DNA from 2 places in the Arthrobacter sp. AD-310 genome. Region 2 is predicted to be linked to the other one. Evidence: predicted binding sites of a transcription regulator. Region 2 holds the regulator's gene; the other holds the start of a gene.
What was found. Region 2 encodes HrcA, which represses chaperone genes, less so after heat shock. Its sites were predicted from a motif close to TTNGCACTCGNNNNNNNCGAGTGCNAA; they were not measured.
Positions count from the first base shown of each region.

Region 1: groES (co-chaperone GroES) is a predicted target of HrcA. The motif match lies at 5,868-5,894, and genes of this name have one in related genera.

Region 1 is NZ_BAAHNO010000009.1:62,358-70,022, forward strand. It holds gene ACYQ1Z_RS06035 (ATP-dependent DNA ligase) at 1-1,003, opposite strand, end outside; gene ACYQ1Z_RS06040 (dihydrofolate reductase family protein) at 1,066-1,668, shown strand; gene ACYQ1Z_RS06045 (HNH endonuclease signature motif containing protein) at 1,684-3,576, opposite strand; gene groL (chaperonin GroEL) at 3,730-5,340, opposite strand; gene groES (co-chaperone GroES) at 5,419-5,712, opposite strand; gene ACYQ1Z_RS06060 (DMT family transporter) at 5,936-6,853, shown strand; gene ACYQ1Z_RS06065 (hypothetical protein) at 6,793-7,173, opposite strand; gene ACYQ1Z_RS06070 (class I SAM-dependent methyltransferase) at 7,228-7,665, shown strand, end outside.
Region 2 is NZ_BAAHNO010000034.1:39,051-46,715, reverse strand. It holds gene lepA (translation elongation factor 4) at 1-276, shown strand, start outside; gene hemW (radical SAM family heme chaperone HemW) at 313-1,542, shown strand; gene ACYQ1Z_RS18310 (DUF4870 domain-containing protein) at 1,580-1,999, opposite strand; gene ACYQ1Z_RS18305 (DUF3097 domain-containing protein) at 2,149-2,997, opposite strand; gene hrcA (heat-inducible transcriptional repressor HrcA) at 3,184-4,197, shown strand; gene dnaJ (molecular chaperone DnaJ) at 4,282-5,409, shown strand; gene ACYQ1Z_RS18290 (16S rRNA (uracil(1498)-N(3))-methyltransferase) at 5,412-6,218, shown strand; gene ACYQ1Z_RS18285 (GerMN domain-containing protein) at 6,211-7,164, opposite strand; gene ACYQ1Z_RS18280 (PhoH family protein) at 7,469-7,665, shown strand, end outside.

The sequences.
Region 1 (7,665 bases), on a different contig from region 2:
CCGGATCGGTTGTGACCTGCCCCGGGATGCGGTGGGCCGGGGCGAGCCGCTCCAGGACGCGAAGCCGGGTGGAGAGCGGCTCGTCGAGCAGGTCGCGGCCGTCAAGGTGCAGCACGTCGAAGAACCATGGATGCAGGAGCGTGGTGCGCGGGGCCTCCGCGCCGAAACGGGACATGGTTTCCTGGAACGGCCGCGGCGCGCCGTCCTCGCCGAGGGCGAGGGTTTCGCCGTCGAGGATCACGTCCCGGGCCGGCAGGCCGCGCACCACGTCCACCACTTCGGGCAGCCGGTGGGTCACGTCGGCGAGGGTGCGGGTGTAGATGCGGACCTCATCCCCTGCGCGGTGCACCTGGATGCGGGCGCCGTCGAGCTTGAACTCCACGGAGGCCTCGCCCGTGGTCTCCAAGGCCTCCCCCACCGTGGCCGCCGTTGCGGCGAGCATGGGCTGCACAGGCCGGCCGACAACGAGGCCGACTGCTGCGAGGTCTTCCGCAGTGCCGGTGAGCGCCAGGAGGGCGGTGCCGCCGAGGTCGCCGGAGAGCATTGCGGCCCGGCGCACGGCCTCGACCGGCCGGCCGGCGGCGCGGGCGACGGCATCCGTCAACACACCTTCAAGCGCGCCTGTCCGGAGCTCACCGAGCAGTATCCCTGCGATGAAGGCCTGTTCAGGCGCCGTCGCCGACCCCATCAGCCCCGACAGGATGGCGGCACGGTCAGCTGCCGATCCGGCCCCTCCGGCCGCCTGTAACCGGTCCAGTGCAGCATCAACATCGGCAATGGTCAGCGCCGGCGCCGCCGCAGGATCCTCCTTGGCGGCAGCCACGCTGCGCCAGCCAACGCCGACGCGGCCCTGCCGCGGCCTGGCAACCAGCAGGCCCACCGCCGTCGCAATCTCGCCCGGGTCCAGCCGCGCCAGCAGGTCCGCCAATGCGGCAACCTTCGCGAGCCGGGAGCGGGTGGACGCGACCGCTTCCGCAGTCCTGACAAGCTCGTCGAGCAACATGCGACCAGTCTGCCACGCAGCCGCCTCTGGACAGGGCCGGGACGCCGTTCCAGAATTGGCGCGTGGGCATCATTGTCGCGAACCTGTTCATCACCCTTGACGGCGTGTACCAGGCGCCTGGCGGCCGGGAAGAGGACACCGAAGCCGGCTTTGCGTACGGCGGCTGGCAGGCGCCGGTGTCGGATGAGGAGTCGGAAAGGTCCATCGAGGCGGAGATCAGCCGGATCGACGCGCTGCTCCTTGGCCGGAAGACTTATGACATCTTCGCGGGCTTCTGGCCCCATCAGTCCGATGACATCGGCAACACGCTCAACCGGGTGCCCAAGTACGTCGTCTCAAACACCCTCAGCGACCCCGGCTGGGCCGGCACCACCGTGCTCCCCGATGCAGCCGCCGCAGGCCGCCTCCGGGAACAGTACAACGAGGTGCACATGTTCGGCAGCGGCGTCCTGATCCGGTCCTTGCTGGAGGCGGACGTGCTCGACCGGCTCCGGCTCTGGCTCTATCCGGTCACCCTTGGCCAGGGCAAGCGCCTCTTCGACGCTGGGACGATTCCCGCCACGTTCCGCCTCGCCGAGCCGGCACGCTCCTTCCCGAAAGGTGCGGTGTCGCTGGTGTACGAGCGAGCGGGCGAAGTCGAAACGCAGGACATGGCAGGGGCATAGGCCTGAGGTTTCGTTTCAGGTGAGTGCCGGTTTCGGGTCTTTGTAGGGTCCGGGGGGCAGGGTGATGGGCATGGTGTAGAGGATGTCCCAGGCCTCGTGGTCGGGTGGGAGGTCGTCCTCGTCGATCATGTGGTCCCCCGGTGGTTCCTGGAATAGTGGGTCCTCATCCGTGAACGGCTCAACGGGTAAGGGCTCACCCGGGCCAGCTCCCGGCGCAGGCGCAAGGGCATGTACAGCGCCGGGCAGCTCACCATTCAGTGGCGGGCTTGATTCCTCGTGGGGTAGGAGTCCTGGTGGCCAGTGGGGTGGTTGCCAGTCCTGGTGTTCGCTGGCGTAGTACCGGCCTGCGGGTGAGATCCAGCCGGGCGGTTCATTCATGGTCGCCGGGGTGGGTTGCCAGCCGGAGGTGTGTTTCATCCGGTGATGTTTCGGGCAGGGCTGTCCCAGGTTACTGCCCCCGGTACTGCCGCCGTGCTGCCAGGCCAGCAGGTGGTCGGCTTCGTTGTCGAGGGAGTTGTTGCTGCAGCCCGGGAACGGGCACTTACCGTCCCGCAACCGCAGCCACCGCCGCAGCGCCTCCGAGACCCGGTAACTGGTCCGGCCGATCTCCAGCGGCGCCCCGTCCCGCGGATCCACCAGCACCCGGTAGAACGACTCCGCCCCCTCGGCGACCAGCTTCCGGGCCATCGACGCCGGAATCGGGCCGTGCCCGTCAAGGATGGCCGGTTCATCCGTGGCCCCGAGCAGCGAGAACACCGGCACCATGACCAGCACCTGCGCCCGCGGCGCCGGCGCCTTCCCCAACTTTAGGAACCCGCCAGCCACGGCACCGCCCCCGGAACCAGCAGGAATCGCGGGCGCTCCCGGGACTGATTCTGATTCATCGGGTGACACGGACACGCTAGCGTGGCCAATCCCCCCGCCCGGATCCCCTCCACCAACCGCCGCGACCCCAATGCCGGAACTGCTGCTGTTGCCGGCACCGCTCCCGGTGCCGGTGCTGGTGTTTTCGGCGGGGATGAACCCCGCGCCGAGCAGCAGGTCCACGGCGATATCCGGGCGGAGCTGGGTCAGGGTGCGTGGTTCGTCCGGGCCCTGCATGCCCCTGGCGATCGCCGTGGTCCGGTTCCAGATCGCTGACGCCCGGTCCGCCGGAATATGCAACGACAGCCACGACATCCCGTCCCGGTCCCGGGTGCATTCCATCCGCCGCTCCGTCATCCCCTTGGCGTGCCGGGCCTCAATCGACTCCGGATGCAGCCGCTCCCGCCACGACCGCACCTTGCCCCGCAGCCGCGCCGGCGGCAACCCGCCCGCCAAACCCTCAGGGCCCGCACCCAGGACATCGGGGTTCAGGAAATGCGCCTCAAGGGCTGCCGTCGCGGCAGGGTCCAGGCCTGTGGTTTCGTCCACTAGGACCCTGGCGTTCTGCCACGACACTTCGCCGGCCTGCAACGCGTCCAGCGCCGCCGGCAACGACCCCGTCAACGCCTGCGATTCTCCGATCAGGGCACCGGCGGCACGCTCACCAATGGTCAGCACACACGCGACTTCGGCCACCGTAGCCATCTCCCGGCCCTTCACCCACTCCGGGCCGGACGCCGGGTCCTGCATCCCGGCCACAGCACCCACGTGGCCGTCCACCAGGCGCACCTTCACCGCCGCCGTGGCGGCCTCAAGACGTGCGATCACTGCCAGCCCGTCCAGGCATGCATCAGAAAACTCCCGCAACGGATCACCACAGGCCGAACGATCAGCAGAATCAGTGGCGGCCCCAGACCGGGTGTTACCAGCGACAACACCGGCAAGCTCGTCCACGAAACCAGCCACAGACGCAACACCAGCCGCAACCGAGGCCATGCCCTCCACGCCCCGGAACTCCCCGGCGATGACTGCTCCGCTTTCCATGAACCAAGCATGCCAAGAGGGTCCGACAATTCCTTGCCCGGTTCAGGAGGCCCGGCAAAAATAGCCGTCTTTCGACAAGCCCACCACCGGCCGGAAAAACAACAGACCCCCGGCACGCGGCCGGGGGTCTGTTGTTGCTGACAGCCTGATGAGCTAGTGGCTGTGGCCTGCGTGCTCGTCTTCCTCGGCGGCCTTCTCGACAACCAGGGTCTCAGTAGTGAGAACCAGGGCTGCGATGGAGGCTGCGTTGCGGAGGGCGGCGCGGGTGACCTTGACGGGGTCGATGACGCCCGCGGCGATCAGGTCCTCGTACTCGCCGGACTTGGCGTTGAAGCCGTGGTTCGCTTCGAGCTCGGCAACCTTGGCCACGATGACGTAGCCGTCGAAGCCGGCGTTCTGGGCGATCCAGCGCAGCGGCTGGGTCAACGCGCGGCGGACGATGCCGACGGCGGCAGCGGCGTCACCTTCGAGGGCCTGGACGGCCGGATCCTCATCCAGTGCCTTGAGGGCGTGGATCAGGGCCGAACCACCACCGGACACGATGCCTTCTTCGAGGGCGGCGCGGGTGGAGGAAACAGCGTCCTCGATGCGGTGCTTCTTTTCCTTCAGTTCAACCTCGGTGGCGGCGCCGACCTTGATGACACCGATGCCGCCGGCCAGCTTGGCCAGGCGCTCCTGGAGCTTCTCGCGGTCCCAGTCGGAGTCCGTGCGGGCCAGCTCCGCGCGGAGCTGGGCAACGCGTGCGGAGACGTCCTCGGCGGATCCGGCACCGTCCACGATGGTGGTGTTGTCCTTGGTGACCGTGATCCGGCGGGCGGTGCCGAGCACCTCGAGGCCGACGGTGTCCAGGCTCAGGCCCAGTTCCGGAGAGACAACCTGCGCACCCGTGAGGGTGGCGATGTCCTGAAGCATGGCCTTGCGGCGGTCGCCGAAGCCCGGAGCCTTGACGGCCACGACGTTCAGCGTGCCGCGGATGCGGTTGACGATCAGCGTGGACAGCGCCTCGCCGTCGACGTCCTCGGCAATGATGAACAGCGGCTTGGACGCCTGCAGCGCCTTCTCCAGCAGCGGCAGGAATTCCTGCAGCGAGGAGATCTTGCCCTGGTTGATCAGGATGAGGGCGTCCTCGAGGACAGCTTCCTGGCGGTCCGCATCCGTGATGAAGTACGGCGACAGGTAGCCCTTGTCGAACTGCATGCCCTCGGTGAGGACCAGTTCGGTCTGGGTGGTGGAGGACTCTTCGATGGTGATCACACCATCCTTGCCCACCTTGCCGAAGGCCTCGGCGAGCAGTTCGCCCACCTCGTCGCTCTGCGCGGAGATGGAGGCGACGCTGGCAACCTGGGTGCCCTCGACGGGACGGGCGTTTTCCAGCAGGCGGGCAGCGACGGCTTCAACCGAAACCTCGATGCCGCGCTTGATCTGGCCGGGGGCAGCGCCGGCGGCAACGTTGCGCAGGCCTTCCTTGACCAGCGCCTGGGCCAGGACCGTGGCGGTGGTGGTGCCGTCACCGGCAACATCGTTGGTCTTGGTGGCGACTTCCTTGGCCAGCTGGGCGCCAAGGTTCTCGTACGGGTCGTCCAGTTCCACCTCGCGGGCGATGGTGACGCCGTCGTTCGTGATGGTGGGCGCGCCCCACTTCTTGTCCAGGACAACGTTGCGGCCGCGCGGGCCGAGCGTCACCTTGACGGTGTTGGCGAGCTTATCGATGCCGGCCTCAAGCGACCGGCGGGCAGCGTCTTCAAACGCAAGCTGCTTTGCCATGGTTGTGTCCTTTCAAGACAGAACCCCGCGCCGCCGGCCAGCTCGGAGCATGGACGGCGGCACGGGGATCCGAAAAAGTTACTTGACGACGATCGCCAGGACGTCGCGGGCGGACAGCACGAGGTACTCGGTGCCGCCGGTCTTGACTTCGGTTCCACCGTACTTGGAGTAGATGACGACGTCGCCGACGGCTACGTCGACCGGTACGCGGTTGCCGTCTTCGAAGCGGCCGGGGCCAACTGCGACAACTTCGCCTTCCTGGGGCTTCTCCTGTGCGGAGTCCGGGATCACCAGGCCGGAAGCCGTGGTCTGCTCGGCTTCGAGCGGGCGGACAACAATACGATCCTCAAGAGGCTTAATAGAGACCGACACTCGGACCTCTCCTTTTCGTCAGCAAATTCGTGGACTGGAAAGCTGATTGCCGTGGCTGGCAACCGTCGTCGCGGTGCCGGCAGCAGCCTGGCTGGCAGCTCTTCATGTGTTAGCACCCTCCTAGGGAGAGTGCTAATGAAGACTCTATGTGCGGGTTAGCACTCGGTCAAGGCGAGTGCCAGCGTTTCGTCATTGGAGAACAACCGGCAGGTAGATTGGTGCGGTGCGTGCTGCGGTATACCTGATCCTTGCCAATCTCTTCTGGGCCGGCAATTTCGTGGTGGGCCACGCCGCCATGGCAACCATGTCACCCCTTCAATTGACCTTCTGGCGCTGGGTCCTGGCTGCCGTACCACTGCTCCTCCTGGCCCAGGCGATCGACCGGCCGGACTGGAATGCCGTGCTCCGCAGGTGGCCAACCCTGCTGCTGCTGAGTGCCCTGGGCATGAGCGGCTACACCCTGTTGCTCTACAGCGCGCTCCAGCACACGTCAGCGCTGAACGCATCCCTGGTGACGGCTGCCAACCCTGCCCTGATACTGGTGCTGGCCGTTGTGCTGCTCAAGGACCGGCCCCGGCCTGTGAGCTGGCTGGGCATCGGGATGGGGCTGGCCGGCGTGCTGCTGGTCCTGACCGGAGGGGACTTCCAGCGGCTGCTGACCTTCTCGGTCAACGCCGGCGAGCTGCTGATCCTGGCAGCAATCACCGTCTGGGGTTTCTACACGATCATTGCCCGGCGGCTCGCGCTGCCGGCCATTACTTCCACCGCCGTGCAGGTGGCCATGGCCGTCGTCGTCCTGGCCCCCGTCGCGGCCGCTGCCGGCGCCGGGCTGCCCTCCACCCCCGCTGAAGGCTGGTCGCTGGCGTTCATCGCCCTGTTCCCGTCGCTGGGCTCCTACCTGCTGTGGAACCTGGCACTGAAAAGGACCACCGCAGCGAACGCGGGGAACTACCTGAACCTGATCGCGGTCTTCACGGCCGTCATCACGGTGCTGCTGGGCCAGCCCATCACCGTGGCGCAGGTGGTGGGCGGAGTCCTGGTGATCTCAGGGGTGCTGCTGACCAGTGCGGGGCAGAAGCCTCAGCGGCCCAGGTCGTCGAAGTCGACGTCCTCGCCGCCGTCGGAGTCCCGCGTCCCCTGATTCCTGCCGCGGTACAACAGAACGGCCGCCGCAGCCGCCACCAGAAGGGATGCCACAAGGAATACGATGCTGCCGGCCCGGGCTCCCGTGTACAGGCCGCGGATGTCGCGGGCTTCCTGGGTGTCGTCGTCGATGCTGCTGCCGCCCACCGAGTAGACGGTGGCGTTGAACGTGTCCAGGAAGAAGATGATCACCAGCAGGGCCAGGCACACGACGGCAATCACGGACGCCGCGATGAGAGCGGGGCGGGCATACCTGGCAGGACCCCGGTCCGTGGGCTGGTCTTCTCCGGACTGCTGGGGGCCTGCGGTGTCTTCCATGGTTTCAACATTATCGGCATCCCCGCCGCACGCTCCTCCACTAGGCTGGAACCCATGCCCCAAGCTCCCCAGGACCAGATCGCACCGCTGCTCACCCCTGAAGGCTGGGAGCTGCTGGCATCCCTTGGGCCCTACCGGGAAGACTCATCCTTCGAGCTGAACTCCGCCCTCCGCAAGGCCGGCCACTCCCCCGAGCTGGTGTCCGCCGTCCTGACCCAGTCACGGTTGCGCACGAAGGCGGAGGCCAAGTTCGGTGAATTCGCCCGGCAGATGCTGTTCACGCAGGCCGGGCTGGAGCAGGCCACCCGGCTGAACGTTGCCGCCCGGCACGCGCAGCGGTTCGCCGCTGCCGGTGTGGCCGACGTCGCGGACCTGGGCTGCGGCCTCGGCGCCGACGCCCTGGCCCTGGCCTCGCTTGACCTGAACGTCACCGCGGTGGAAATGGATGAGACGACGGCGGCCTGCGCCACGGTCAACCTCATTCCGTTCCCG
Region 2 (7,665 bases):
AGCAAGCTCCGCGAGCTCATCCCGAGGCAGCAGTTCGAGGTGCCCATCCAGGCAGCCATCGGCTCCCGCATCATCGCCCGGGAAAGCATCCGCGCCATCCGCAAGGACGTGCTGGCCAAGTGCTACGGCGGCGACATCTCCCGTAAGCGCAAGCTGCTGGAAAAGCAGAAGGAAGGCAAGAAGCGCATGAAGATGGTGGGCCGTGTGGAGGTCCCCCAGGAAGCGTTCATCGCCGCCCTGACCACCGACGAGTCCAAGGACAAGGCAAAGAAGTAGTGATGACAGTGGCCGTATGCACCAAAGGCCGCAGCAATGCCTAGCGTTCTTCCCCTCGGCGACCCCGCCCCGTCGGACGGTCTGCTGCCCCCGCAGGCAGCGGACGGTGCGGCGGCACGGGCGTTCGGGCTGTACGTCCACATCCCCTTCTGCGCGGTGCGCTGCGGGTACTGCGACTTCAACACCTACACGGCCACCGAACTGGGCGGAGGTGCCTCGCAGGACGCCTACGCACAGACGGCCGTGTCCGAGGTTTCGTTCGCTGCCCGGGCGCTGGCCGGGTCCGGGGTGCAGGCCCGGAAGCTCAGCACCGTGTTCTTCGGCGGCGGAACCCCCACGTTGCTTCCCGCTGAGGACCTCGCGGTGATCCTGCGCGCGGCAGTCGACGAGTGGGGGATCGAGGACGGCGCGGAAGTGACCACCGAAGCCAACCCTGACTCGGTCACGCCGGAGTCCCTTGCCGTCCTCAAGGCGGCCGGGTTCACACGCGTTTCTTTTGGTATGCAGTCGGCGGTTCCGCACGTCCTGAAAGTTTTGGACCGGACCCACAGCCCCGCCCGGGTGCCGCAAGTGGTGCAGTGGGCGCGCGAGGCCGGACTCGCGGTGAGCCTGGACCTGATCTACGGCACACCTGGCGAATCCCTGGAGGACTGGCGGCATTCCCTCGAGACCGCGCTGTCCTACCAGCCGGACCATATCAGCGCCTACGCGCTGATAGTCGAGGAAGGCACCAAGCTGGCGGCGCAGATGCGCCGCGGCGAGGTCCCGGGGATTGACGACGACGACCACGCCGACAAGTACGAACTCGCCGACCAGCTGATCACCGAAGCCGGGCTCGGCTGGTACGAGGTCAGCAACTGGGCACGCACCCCCGGGCAGGAGTGCCGCCACAACCTCGCCTACTGGCGCGGCGACGACTGGTGGGGGATAGGCCCGGGCGCACACTCGCACGTGGGCGGGGTCCGCTGGTGGAACGTCAAGCACCCCACCGCCTACGCCGGGCGCCTTTCCCAGGGCGTGTCGCCCGCAGCGGGCCGGGAAACCCTGGACCACGAAACCCGGGGTGTCGAGCGGGTGATGCTCGAAGCGCGGCTGCGCAGCGGGCTCGAGGTTGCGGCGCTTGGTCCCGGCGGGCGACACCAGATCGCAGGCCTCATCGCCGACGGGCTCGTGGACCCCGCCGCGGCGTTCCAAGGGAGGCTGGTCCTCACCCTGAAGGGCCGCCTGCTGGCTGACGCTGTGGTCCGCAGGGTCCTGCCGGACTAGCCGGAATAACGCCCTGCTAGGCCCACGCCGGCGGGGACTACTTTATCCAGCGCAGGTTGAACGGGTACCGGTGCGGCTGGCCCTTGTTCACGTGGATGCCCGCGGAGACGGAGAAGCAGGTCAGGGCGATCCAGATCAGCGTGGCGATCACGGCGAAGATGTTGCCGATCACTGGAATGAACACCAGGATGTTGGCTACCACCGCAGCAATGGTGGGCGGCAGGCTGAAGTTCAGTGCCTCTTTGGACTCCTGCGCCGTGAACGGACCGCGGTCGCGGAAGATCAGGAAAATGAGCAGGGCCGGGACGCAGCCGAGGATTCCGCCGAAGTGCGACAACGTGGCCCACTGCCGGTCCTCGTTTGCCGTCAAAGGCAGCGCGTTCGCCGGGACGCCATGGTATTCGGAACGGCCTGCGCCGCCCTGGCTGTCCCTGTGATCACGTGCGTTTTCTGCCACAGTCTGTTCCTTCGAGAGTGCAAATGGTGCGGAATGCCGGTGGTTTCCTGTTGCGCGTGCGACAGTTCCCCGAGACCTGCAGTACCAAGAATACTGGGTTACAGCGTTCCGGCGGTCCGGTCCGCTCGGCGTTCCGGTCGGCGTTCAAGTTAGGGGACGGTGAGGAAGTCGATCACTTCTTCGACCCGGCCCAGCAGCGAGGCTTCGAGGTCGGCGTAGGTGCGGACCGCGCCCAGCAGTTTCTGCCAGCCGAGGCCGATGTCTTCCTTGGTTGCGTGCGGCCAGCCGAACGCCGCGAGGACTCCGGTCTTCCAGTCCTGGCCGCGCGGCACCACCGGCCACTGCTCAATCCCAAGGACGGCCGGGCGGATCGCCTGCCACACATCCACATATGGGTGGCCCACGATGAGCACGTTGCCGGCGGCGCCGGGGGATGCCATGACGGCATCGGCGATCCGGGACTCCTTGGAATCCGGCACCAGGTGGTCCACAAGCACGCCCAGCCGCCGTCCAGGCCCGGGACGGAAATCGGCCACCGCGCCGGCGAGGTCGTCGATGCCGTGCAGGGGTTCGACGACGATGCCTTCGACCCGCAGGTCGTCTCCCCAGACTTTCTCCACAAGTTCGGCGTCGTGCTTGCCCTCGACCCAGATCCGGCTCGCCTTCGCCACCTGGGCGCGCTGGTTCGCGACGCGTACCGACCCTGACGCGGTGCGTCCAGCCGTCGCTCCGGCTGCCTGCTTTGGTGCCGGCGGCATCAGCCGGATGGCGCGGCCCTCCAGGAGGAAGCCGAAACCCAGCCGGAACGTGCGGGACTTTCCCCGCCGGTCCTCCAGGGCCACAACGTGCATGCCGCCGGACTTTTCCACCCGGGTCACAGCGCCGACCCACCCGGACTGGACATCCTCGAGCACCATGCCGCGTTCAACGGGCACTTCCGGCAATTGGGTGCGGACGGGAGCGGACATGTCCCGGGCCCCCCAGTTCTGGTAATCCATGGATCGACTCCGCCTGGTTCTAGATCAGTGCCGCCGGAATGTCGCCCGGAGCGGTACCAATGCTAACAACGGCGCGAGGCATAATAGACTGTTAGCACTTAGGCATGTCGAGTGCTAACCATGTTGGTTCGATTCTGATGGTTGTACGGGCGCTGCGGCCGCCCTGACCCTGGATGGAGGTGGAGTGTGAGCGAGCCACGCAAACTGGAAGTATTGCGGGCCATTGTGGAGGACTACGTCCACTCCCGGGAACCGGTGGGTTCCAAAGCGCTGGTGGAGAGGCACCAGCTGGGCGTTTCCAGTGCCACAATCCGCAACGACATGGCTGCGCTCGAGGACGAAGGCCTGATCACCGCACCCCACACGAGCGCGGGCCGGATCCCGACCGACAAGGGCTACCGGTTGTTCGTGGACCAGATCTCCGCCGTGAAGCCGCTGTCGCAGGCCGAACGCCGTGCCATCCAGTCCCTGCTCGAAGGCTCCGACGACCTCGACGATGTCCTTGAGCGCACGGTCCGGCTGCTCTCCCAGCTCACCAACCAGGTGGCAGTGGTCCAGTACCCGCACCTGAGCCGGGCCCTGGTCCGCCACATCGAGTTTGTCCTGCTGGCGCCGCGTAAGGTGCTTGTGGTGCTGATCGCCAACAGCGGCAAGGTGGAGCAGCGCGTCATCGACGTCGGGCAGGACCTCGGGGACGACGCCATCTCCTCGCTGCGGACCCGGTTCCTCGGGTCGCTCGCCGGCACCCCGCTGGGCCAGCTCAGCCAGTCCCTTCCCGCCGTCGTCTCCGCCGTAGGCCCGGCACAGCGCCAGGCGGCGCAGGCACTTGCCCACGGCCTGGAACTGCTGGCGCACAGCAGCCGCGAGGACCGCATGGTGATGGCAGGTACAGCGAACCTCGCCCGTTCCAACGTGGACTTCCCGCTCAGCATCGGGCCTGTGCTGGAAGCACTGGAGGAGCAGGTGGTGATGCTGCGCCTGCTCAGCGAAATGGCGCAGGACCACCGCGGCGTCGCCGTCAGCATCGGGCGGGAGAACCCCTACGACGGTCTCGCCGAAGCCTCCGTGGTGGCCACCGGCTATGGCCCGGACAGCGCGGCGAAAATCGGCGTGCTGGGGCCAACCCGCATGGACTATCCCACCACCATGGCCGCCGTCAGGGCCGTTGCCCGCTACCTTTCCCGGATCCTGGGTCCCTGACCGGCCCGCACGGACGCCACGGCGCCCGCGGCCGCAACCAGGGCACCCCACTGCACGCAGTACAACAAGGAAGAGATACGAACTTTGAGCAGCCACTACGAAGTCCTTGGAGTTTCACCGGAGGCTACCGGGGAAGAAATCAAAAAGGCCTACCGCAAGCTGGCCCGCACCCTGCACCCGGACGTCAACCCGGGTGAAGAGGCAGCAGACCGGTTCAAGGCCGTGACCCACGCCTACGAGGTGCTCTCGGACCCGCAGAAGCGGCGGGTGTACGACACCACCGGCAATGAAAACGGTACCGACAACGGGTTCGGCGGCGGCAGCTACGCCGGCCAGGGTTTCGCCTTCCAGGACATCTTCGACACGTTCTTCGGCGCCGGCGGTTCAACGGGCCCGGCCTCCCGGGTGCGCCGTGGCCAGGACGCCCTCATCAGCGTCCGGATCGAACTGCGCGACGCCGTCTTCGGCGTCAACAAGAAGCTCGAGGTGGACACGGCAGTGACCTGCCCCACCTGCGAGGGCTCATGCTGCCGCCCCGGCACGCATCCGGAACGCTGCGACATCTGCGGCGGCAGCGGCCAGGTCCAGCGGGCTGTCCGCTCCATCCTGGGCCAGGTTATGACCGCTGCACCCTGCGGCACCTGCGAAGGCTTCGGCACGGTCATCAAGGACCCCTGCAACGAATGCAGCGGCCAGGGACGCATCCGCAGCCGCCGGTCCCTCACCATCAAGGTGCCGGCCGGTGTCGCCACAGGCACCCGCATCCAGCTCGCCGGCCAGGGCGAAGCGGGCCCCGCCGGCGGACCCACCGGTGACCTGTACGTCGAAATCCGCGTCAACAACGACCCCACCTACGTCCGCGACGGCGACGACCTCCATGCCACGCTGAACATCCCCATGACGGCGGCCGCCCTGGGCACCGACGTCAGCCTGGAAACCTTCGACGGAACCCAGGAGATCGACGTCAAGCCCGGAACCCAGTCCGGCGAAATCATCACGCTCCGCGGCCTGGGCGTCACCCACCTGCGCGGGTATGGCCGCGGCGACCTCAAGGTTCACCTCCAAGTGGAGACGCCGGCGAAGCTGGACGCCACCCAGGAAGACCTGCTCCGGCAGCTGGCAAAGCTGCGGGGTGAACAGATCACCGAGGGCAAGCTTGCCGCCAGCGGCGGTATGTTCGCCAAATGGCGGGACCGCCTCGGGAACCTGTAAAGGTGAGCAATCCCGTCTTCTTCACACCGGCCGGAGCCCTCGACGCCGTAACCCCTGGAGGGCATTTTGCCCTCGACGGTGCTGAAGCCCGTCATGCCGTGACAGTCAAACGCCTCACCCCCGGTGAAGCCGTTGACCTGGTGGACGGCGCGGGCACCCGGGTCACCGGCCGCGTCACGTCCGCCACGCCGTCCCGGCTGGAGGTTGAGTGCACGTCCGTTGCGGTTGAAGACAGGCCCGCCATCCGGCTGGTGCTGGTCCAGGCACTTGCCAAGGGCGACCGGGACGAGCTGGCCATCGAGACAGCCACGGAACTGGGAATCGATGCCGTGGTCCCGTGGCAGTCGGAACGGTCCATCGTCCGGTGGAAGGGCGACCGGGCGGCCAAAGCCCACGCCAAGTGGCAGTCAGTAGTAACGGCCGCGGCCAAGCAGGCGAGGCGGGCCTGGATTCCGGAGGTACGGCCCGCCGTCGACACCGCCGGCCTGTCTGCCGTGGTCAAGACCGCTGACCTGGCGGTAATCCTGCACGAGGACGCAGTACGCCCGCTGCGCAAAGTCCTTGAGGCCTGGGTCCTCGAGGCGTGGAACGGGACGGGCTCCCCGGGCGGCGACGGGGAAGCGGCGGACCGGGAGGTGCTGCTGATTGTGGGCCCGGAAGGCGGCATCAGCCCCCGCGAGGTGACCAGGCTGTGCGACCAGGGCGCCGTGACCGCACTGCTGGGGCACCACGTCCTGCGCTCGTCCACGGCCGGACCGGCCGCCGTCGTGCTCGCCAGCGACATCCTCGGCCGCTGGGCCGCTACCTGACCTTAAAGCTCCGGGTGTCCTCGTACTGGTCGGGGCCGCCTCCGGACCCTGCCTGCGCGGCCCGGAGCTCGTAGCTGCCTGCAGGAAGGTTCAGGGCAAGAGTGAAAACACCCGCCTGCCCCTGTTCCGCGGAGGCCGTCGTCTCTCCCGTGAGGAACGGCTCGGTGTTTCCATCGTTCCCGGCGCGGAGTATCTGCCAGCGAAGCTTGCCGCCCGGCGTCGTGCTGCGGCCGGTGATCTTCACGCTGCCGCCCGCCACTTCCACGTTCTCCTGCGGGTCGATGATCCAGACCGGCGCCACAAGCCCGGCCGTCCGGGTCATCAAGGCACCCAGCTGGATGTGGTCGAAGGCCACATAGTCTGTGTGCCCGTCGACCAGGATCCGCACCCGGATCTGCTGGCCGGAATCGATCAGGCCTGAACTGGCAGCGGCCGCGGTGGCCGTGTAGACCAGCTGCTGGACCGCCCGGGCCGCCATGTCGGCGTCGAGGTTGCTGTTGAAGGCGTCCTCCGACACATCCACCGTGATCGTGTCCTTGCCGGAAATCGACGTGGCCAGTTTGCCGGGGTTCTGCCAGGGCGTGAAGAAGTCAGGGTCCAGGGGCTTGTCCGACATCATGGAACGCAGCGCCCTGGTCACAGGGTTCTCCTGTTCGGGAACGTCCCGGAATTCGCGGTAGAGGAAGACATGTTCGCCGCTGCGGCCGATCCAGTACACCGGGGCCTTGCTGGAGGACTGCGTGGTTTCCAGCGGGGCGCTCGTGGTCGGGGCCTCGGCCGTGCCGGTGGCGACAGGGCTGGTCACGAGGGTGCCGGTGGGTGAGGGGCCGGCTTCTGCGATGCAGCCCGCCATGGCCGGCGCTGCCGCCAGGATCCCGGCCAGCACCAGGGCGCGGGCGTGGCGCGGGGCACGGCCTGCCCTTGCGGGCGCAGCGGTTTCCGGCACTGTGGTTGCCTGTCCTTTCGTGGCATGAAGGGCCGATCCCCGGGCGGCCTGGTCTTCCAGCTGCAGCTGAATTCCCAGCATGGCACACACGGCCGGGGCAATCCGGTGCCTTCCCGGGTCCGCGGCGGAACTGCAACGGGAACGATATGAGGCCGATATGAAGTTGATACCTAATGACGGAACACTGTCACCGGGCACCCGGCCCCGCCCGGCTCCGGGTGCCCGGCGCGGCATCGTGCTGGCGTAATATGGAAAGACCAGCATCACCGACCTTGAGGGGACCACAGGCCTGCGGGCCAGCACCATGACTGAATCAGCGAACGGAAAGCGCCGGTCCACCGGCGAGGGCACCACCGGGGAATTTCCCCACTCCCTCCCCGGCATCCGGACCGAGGTGGTTCTTTTCGACAACTCCGATCAGATGGTCCAGTCGCTGGGCAGCCATGACGAGGCGTTGCGGTACATCGAGGAACAGTTCCCGGACGTCAACTTCCACGTCCG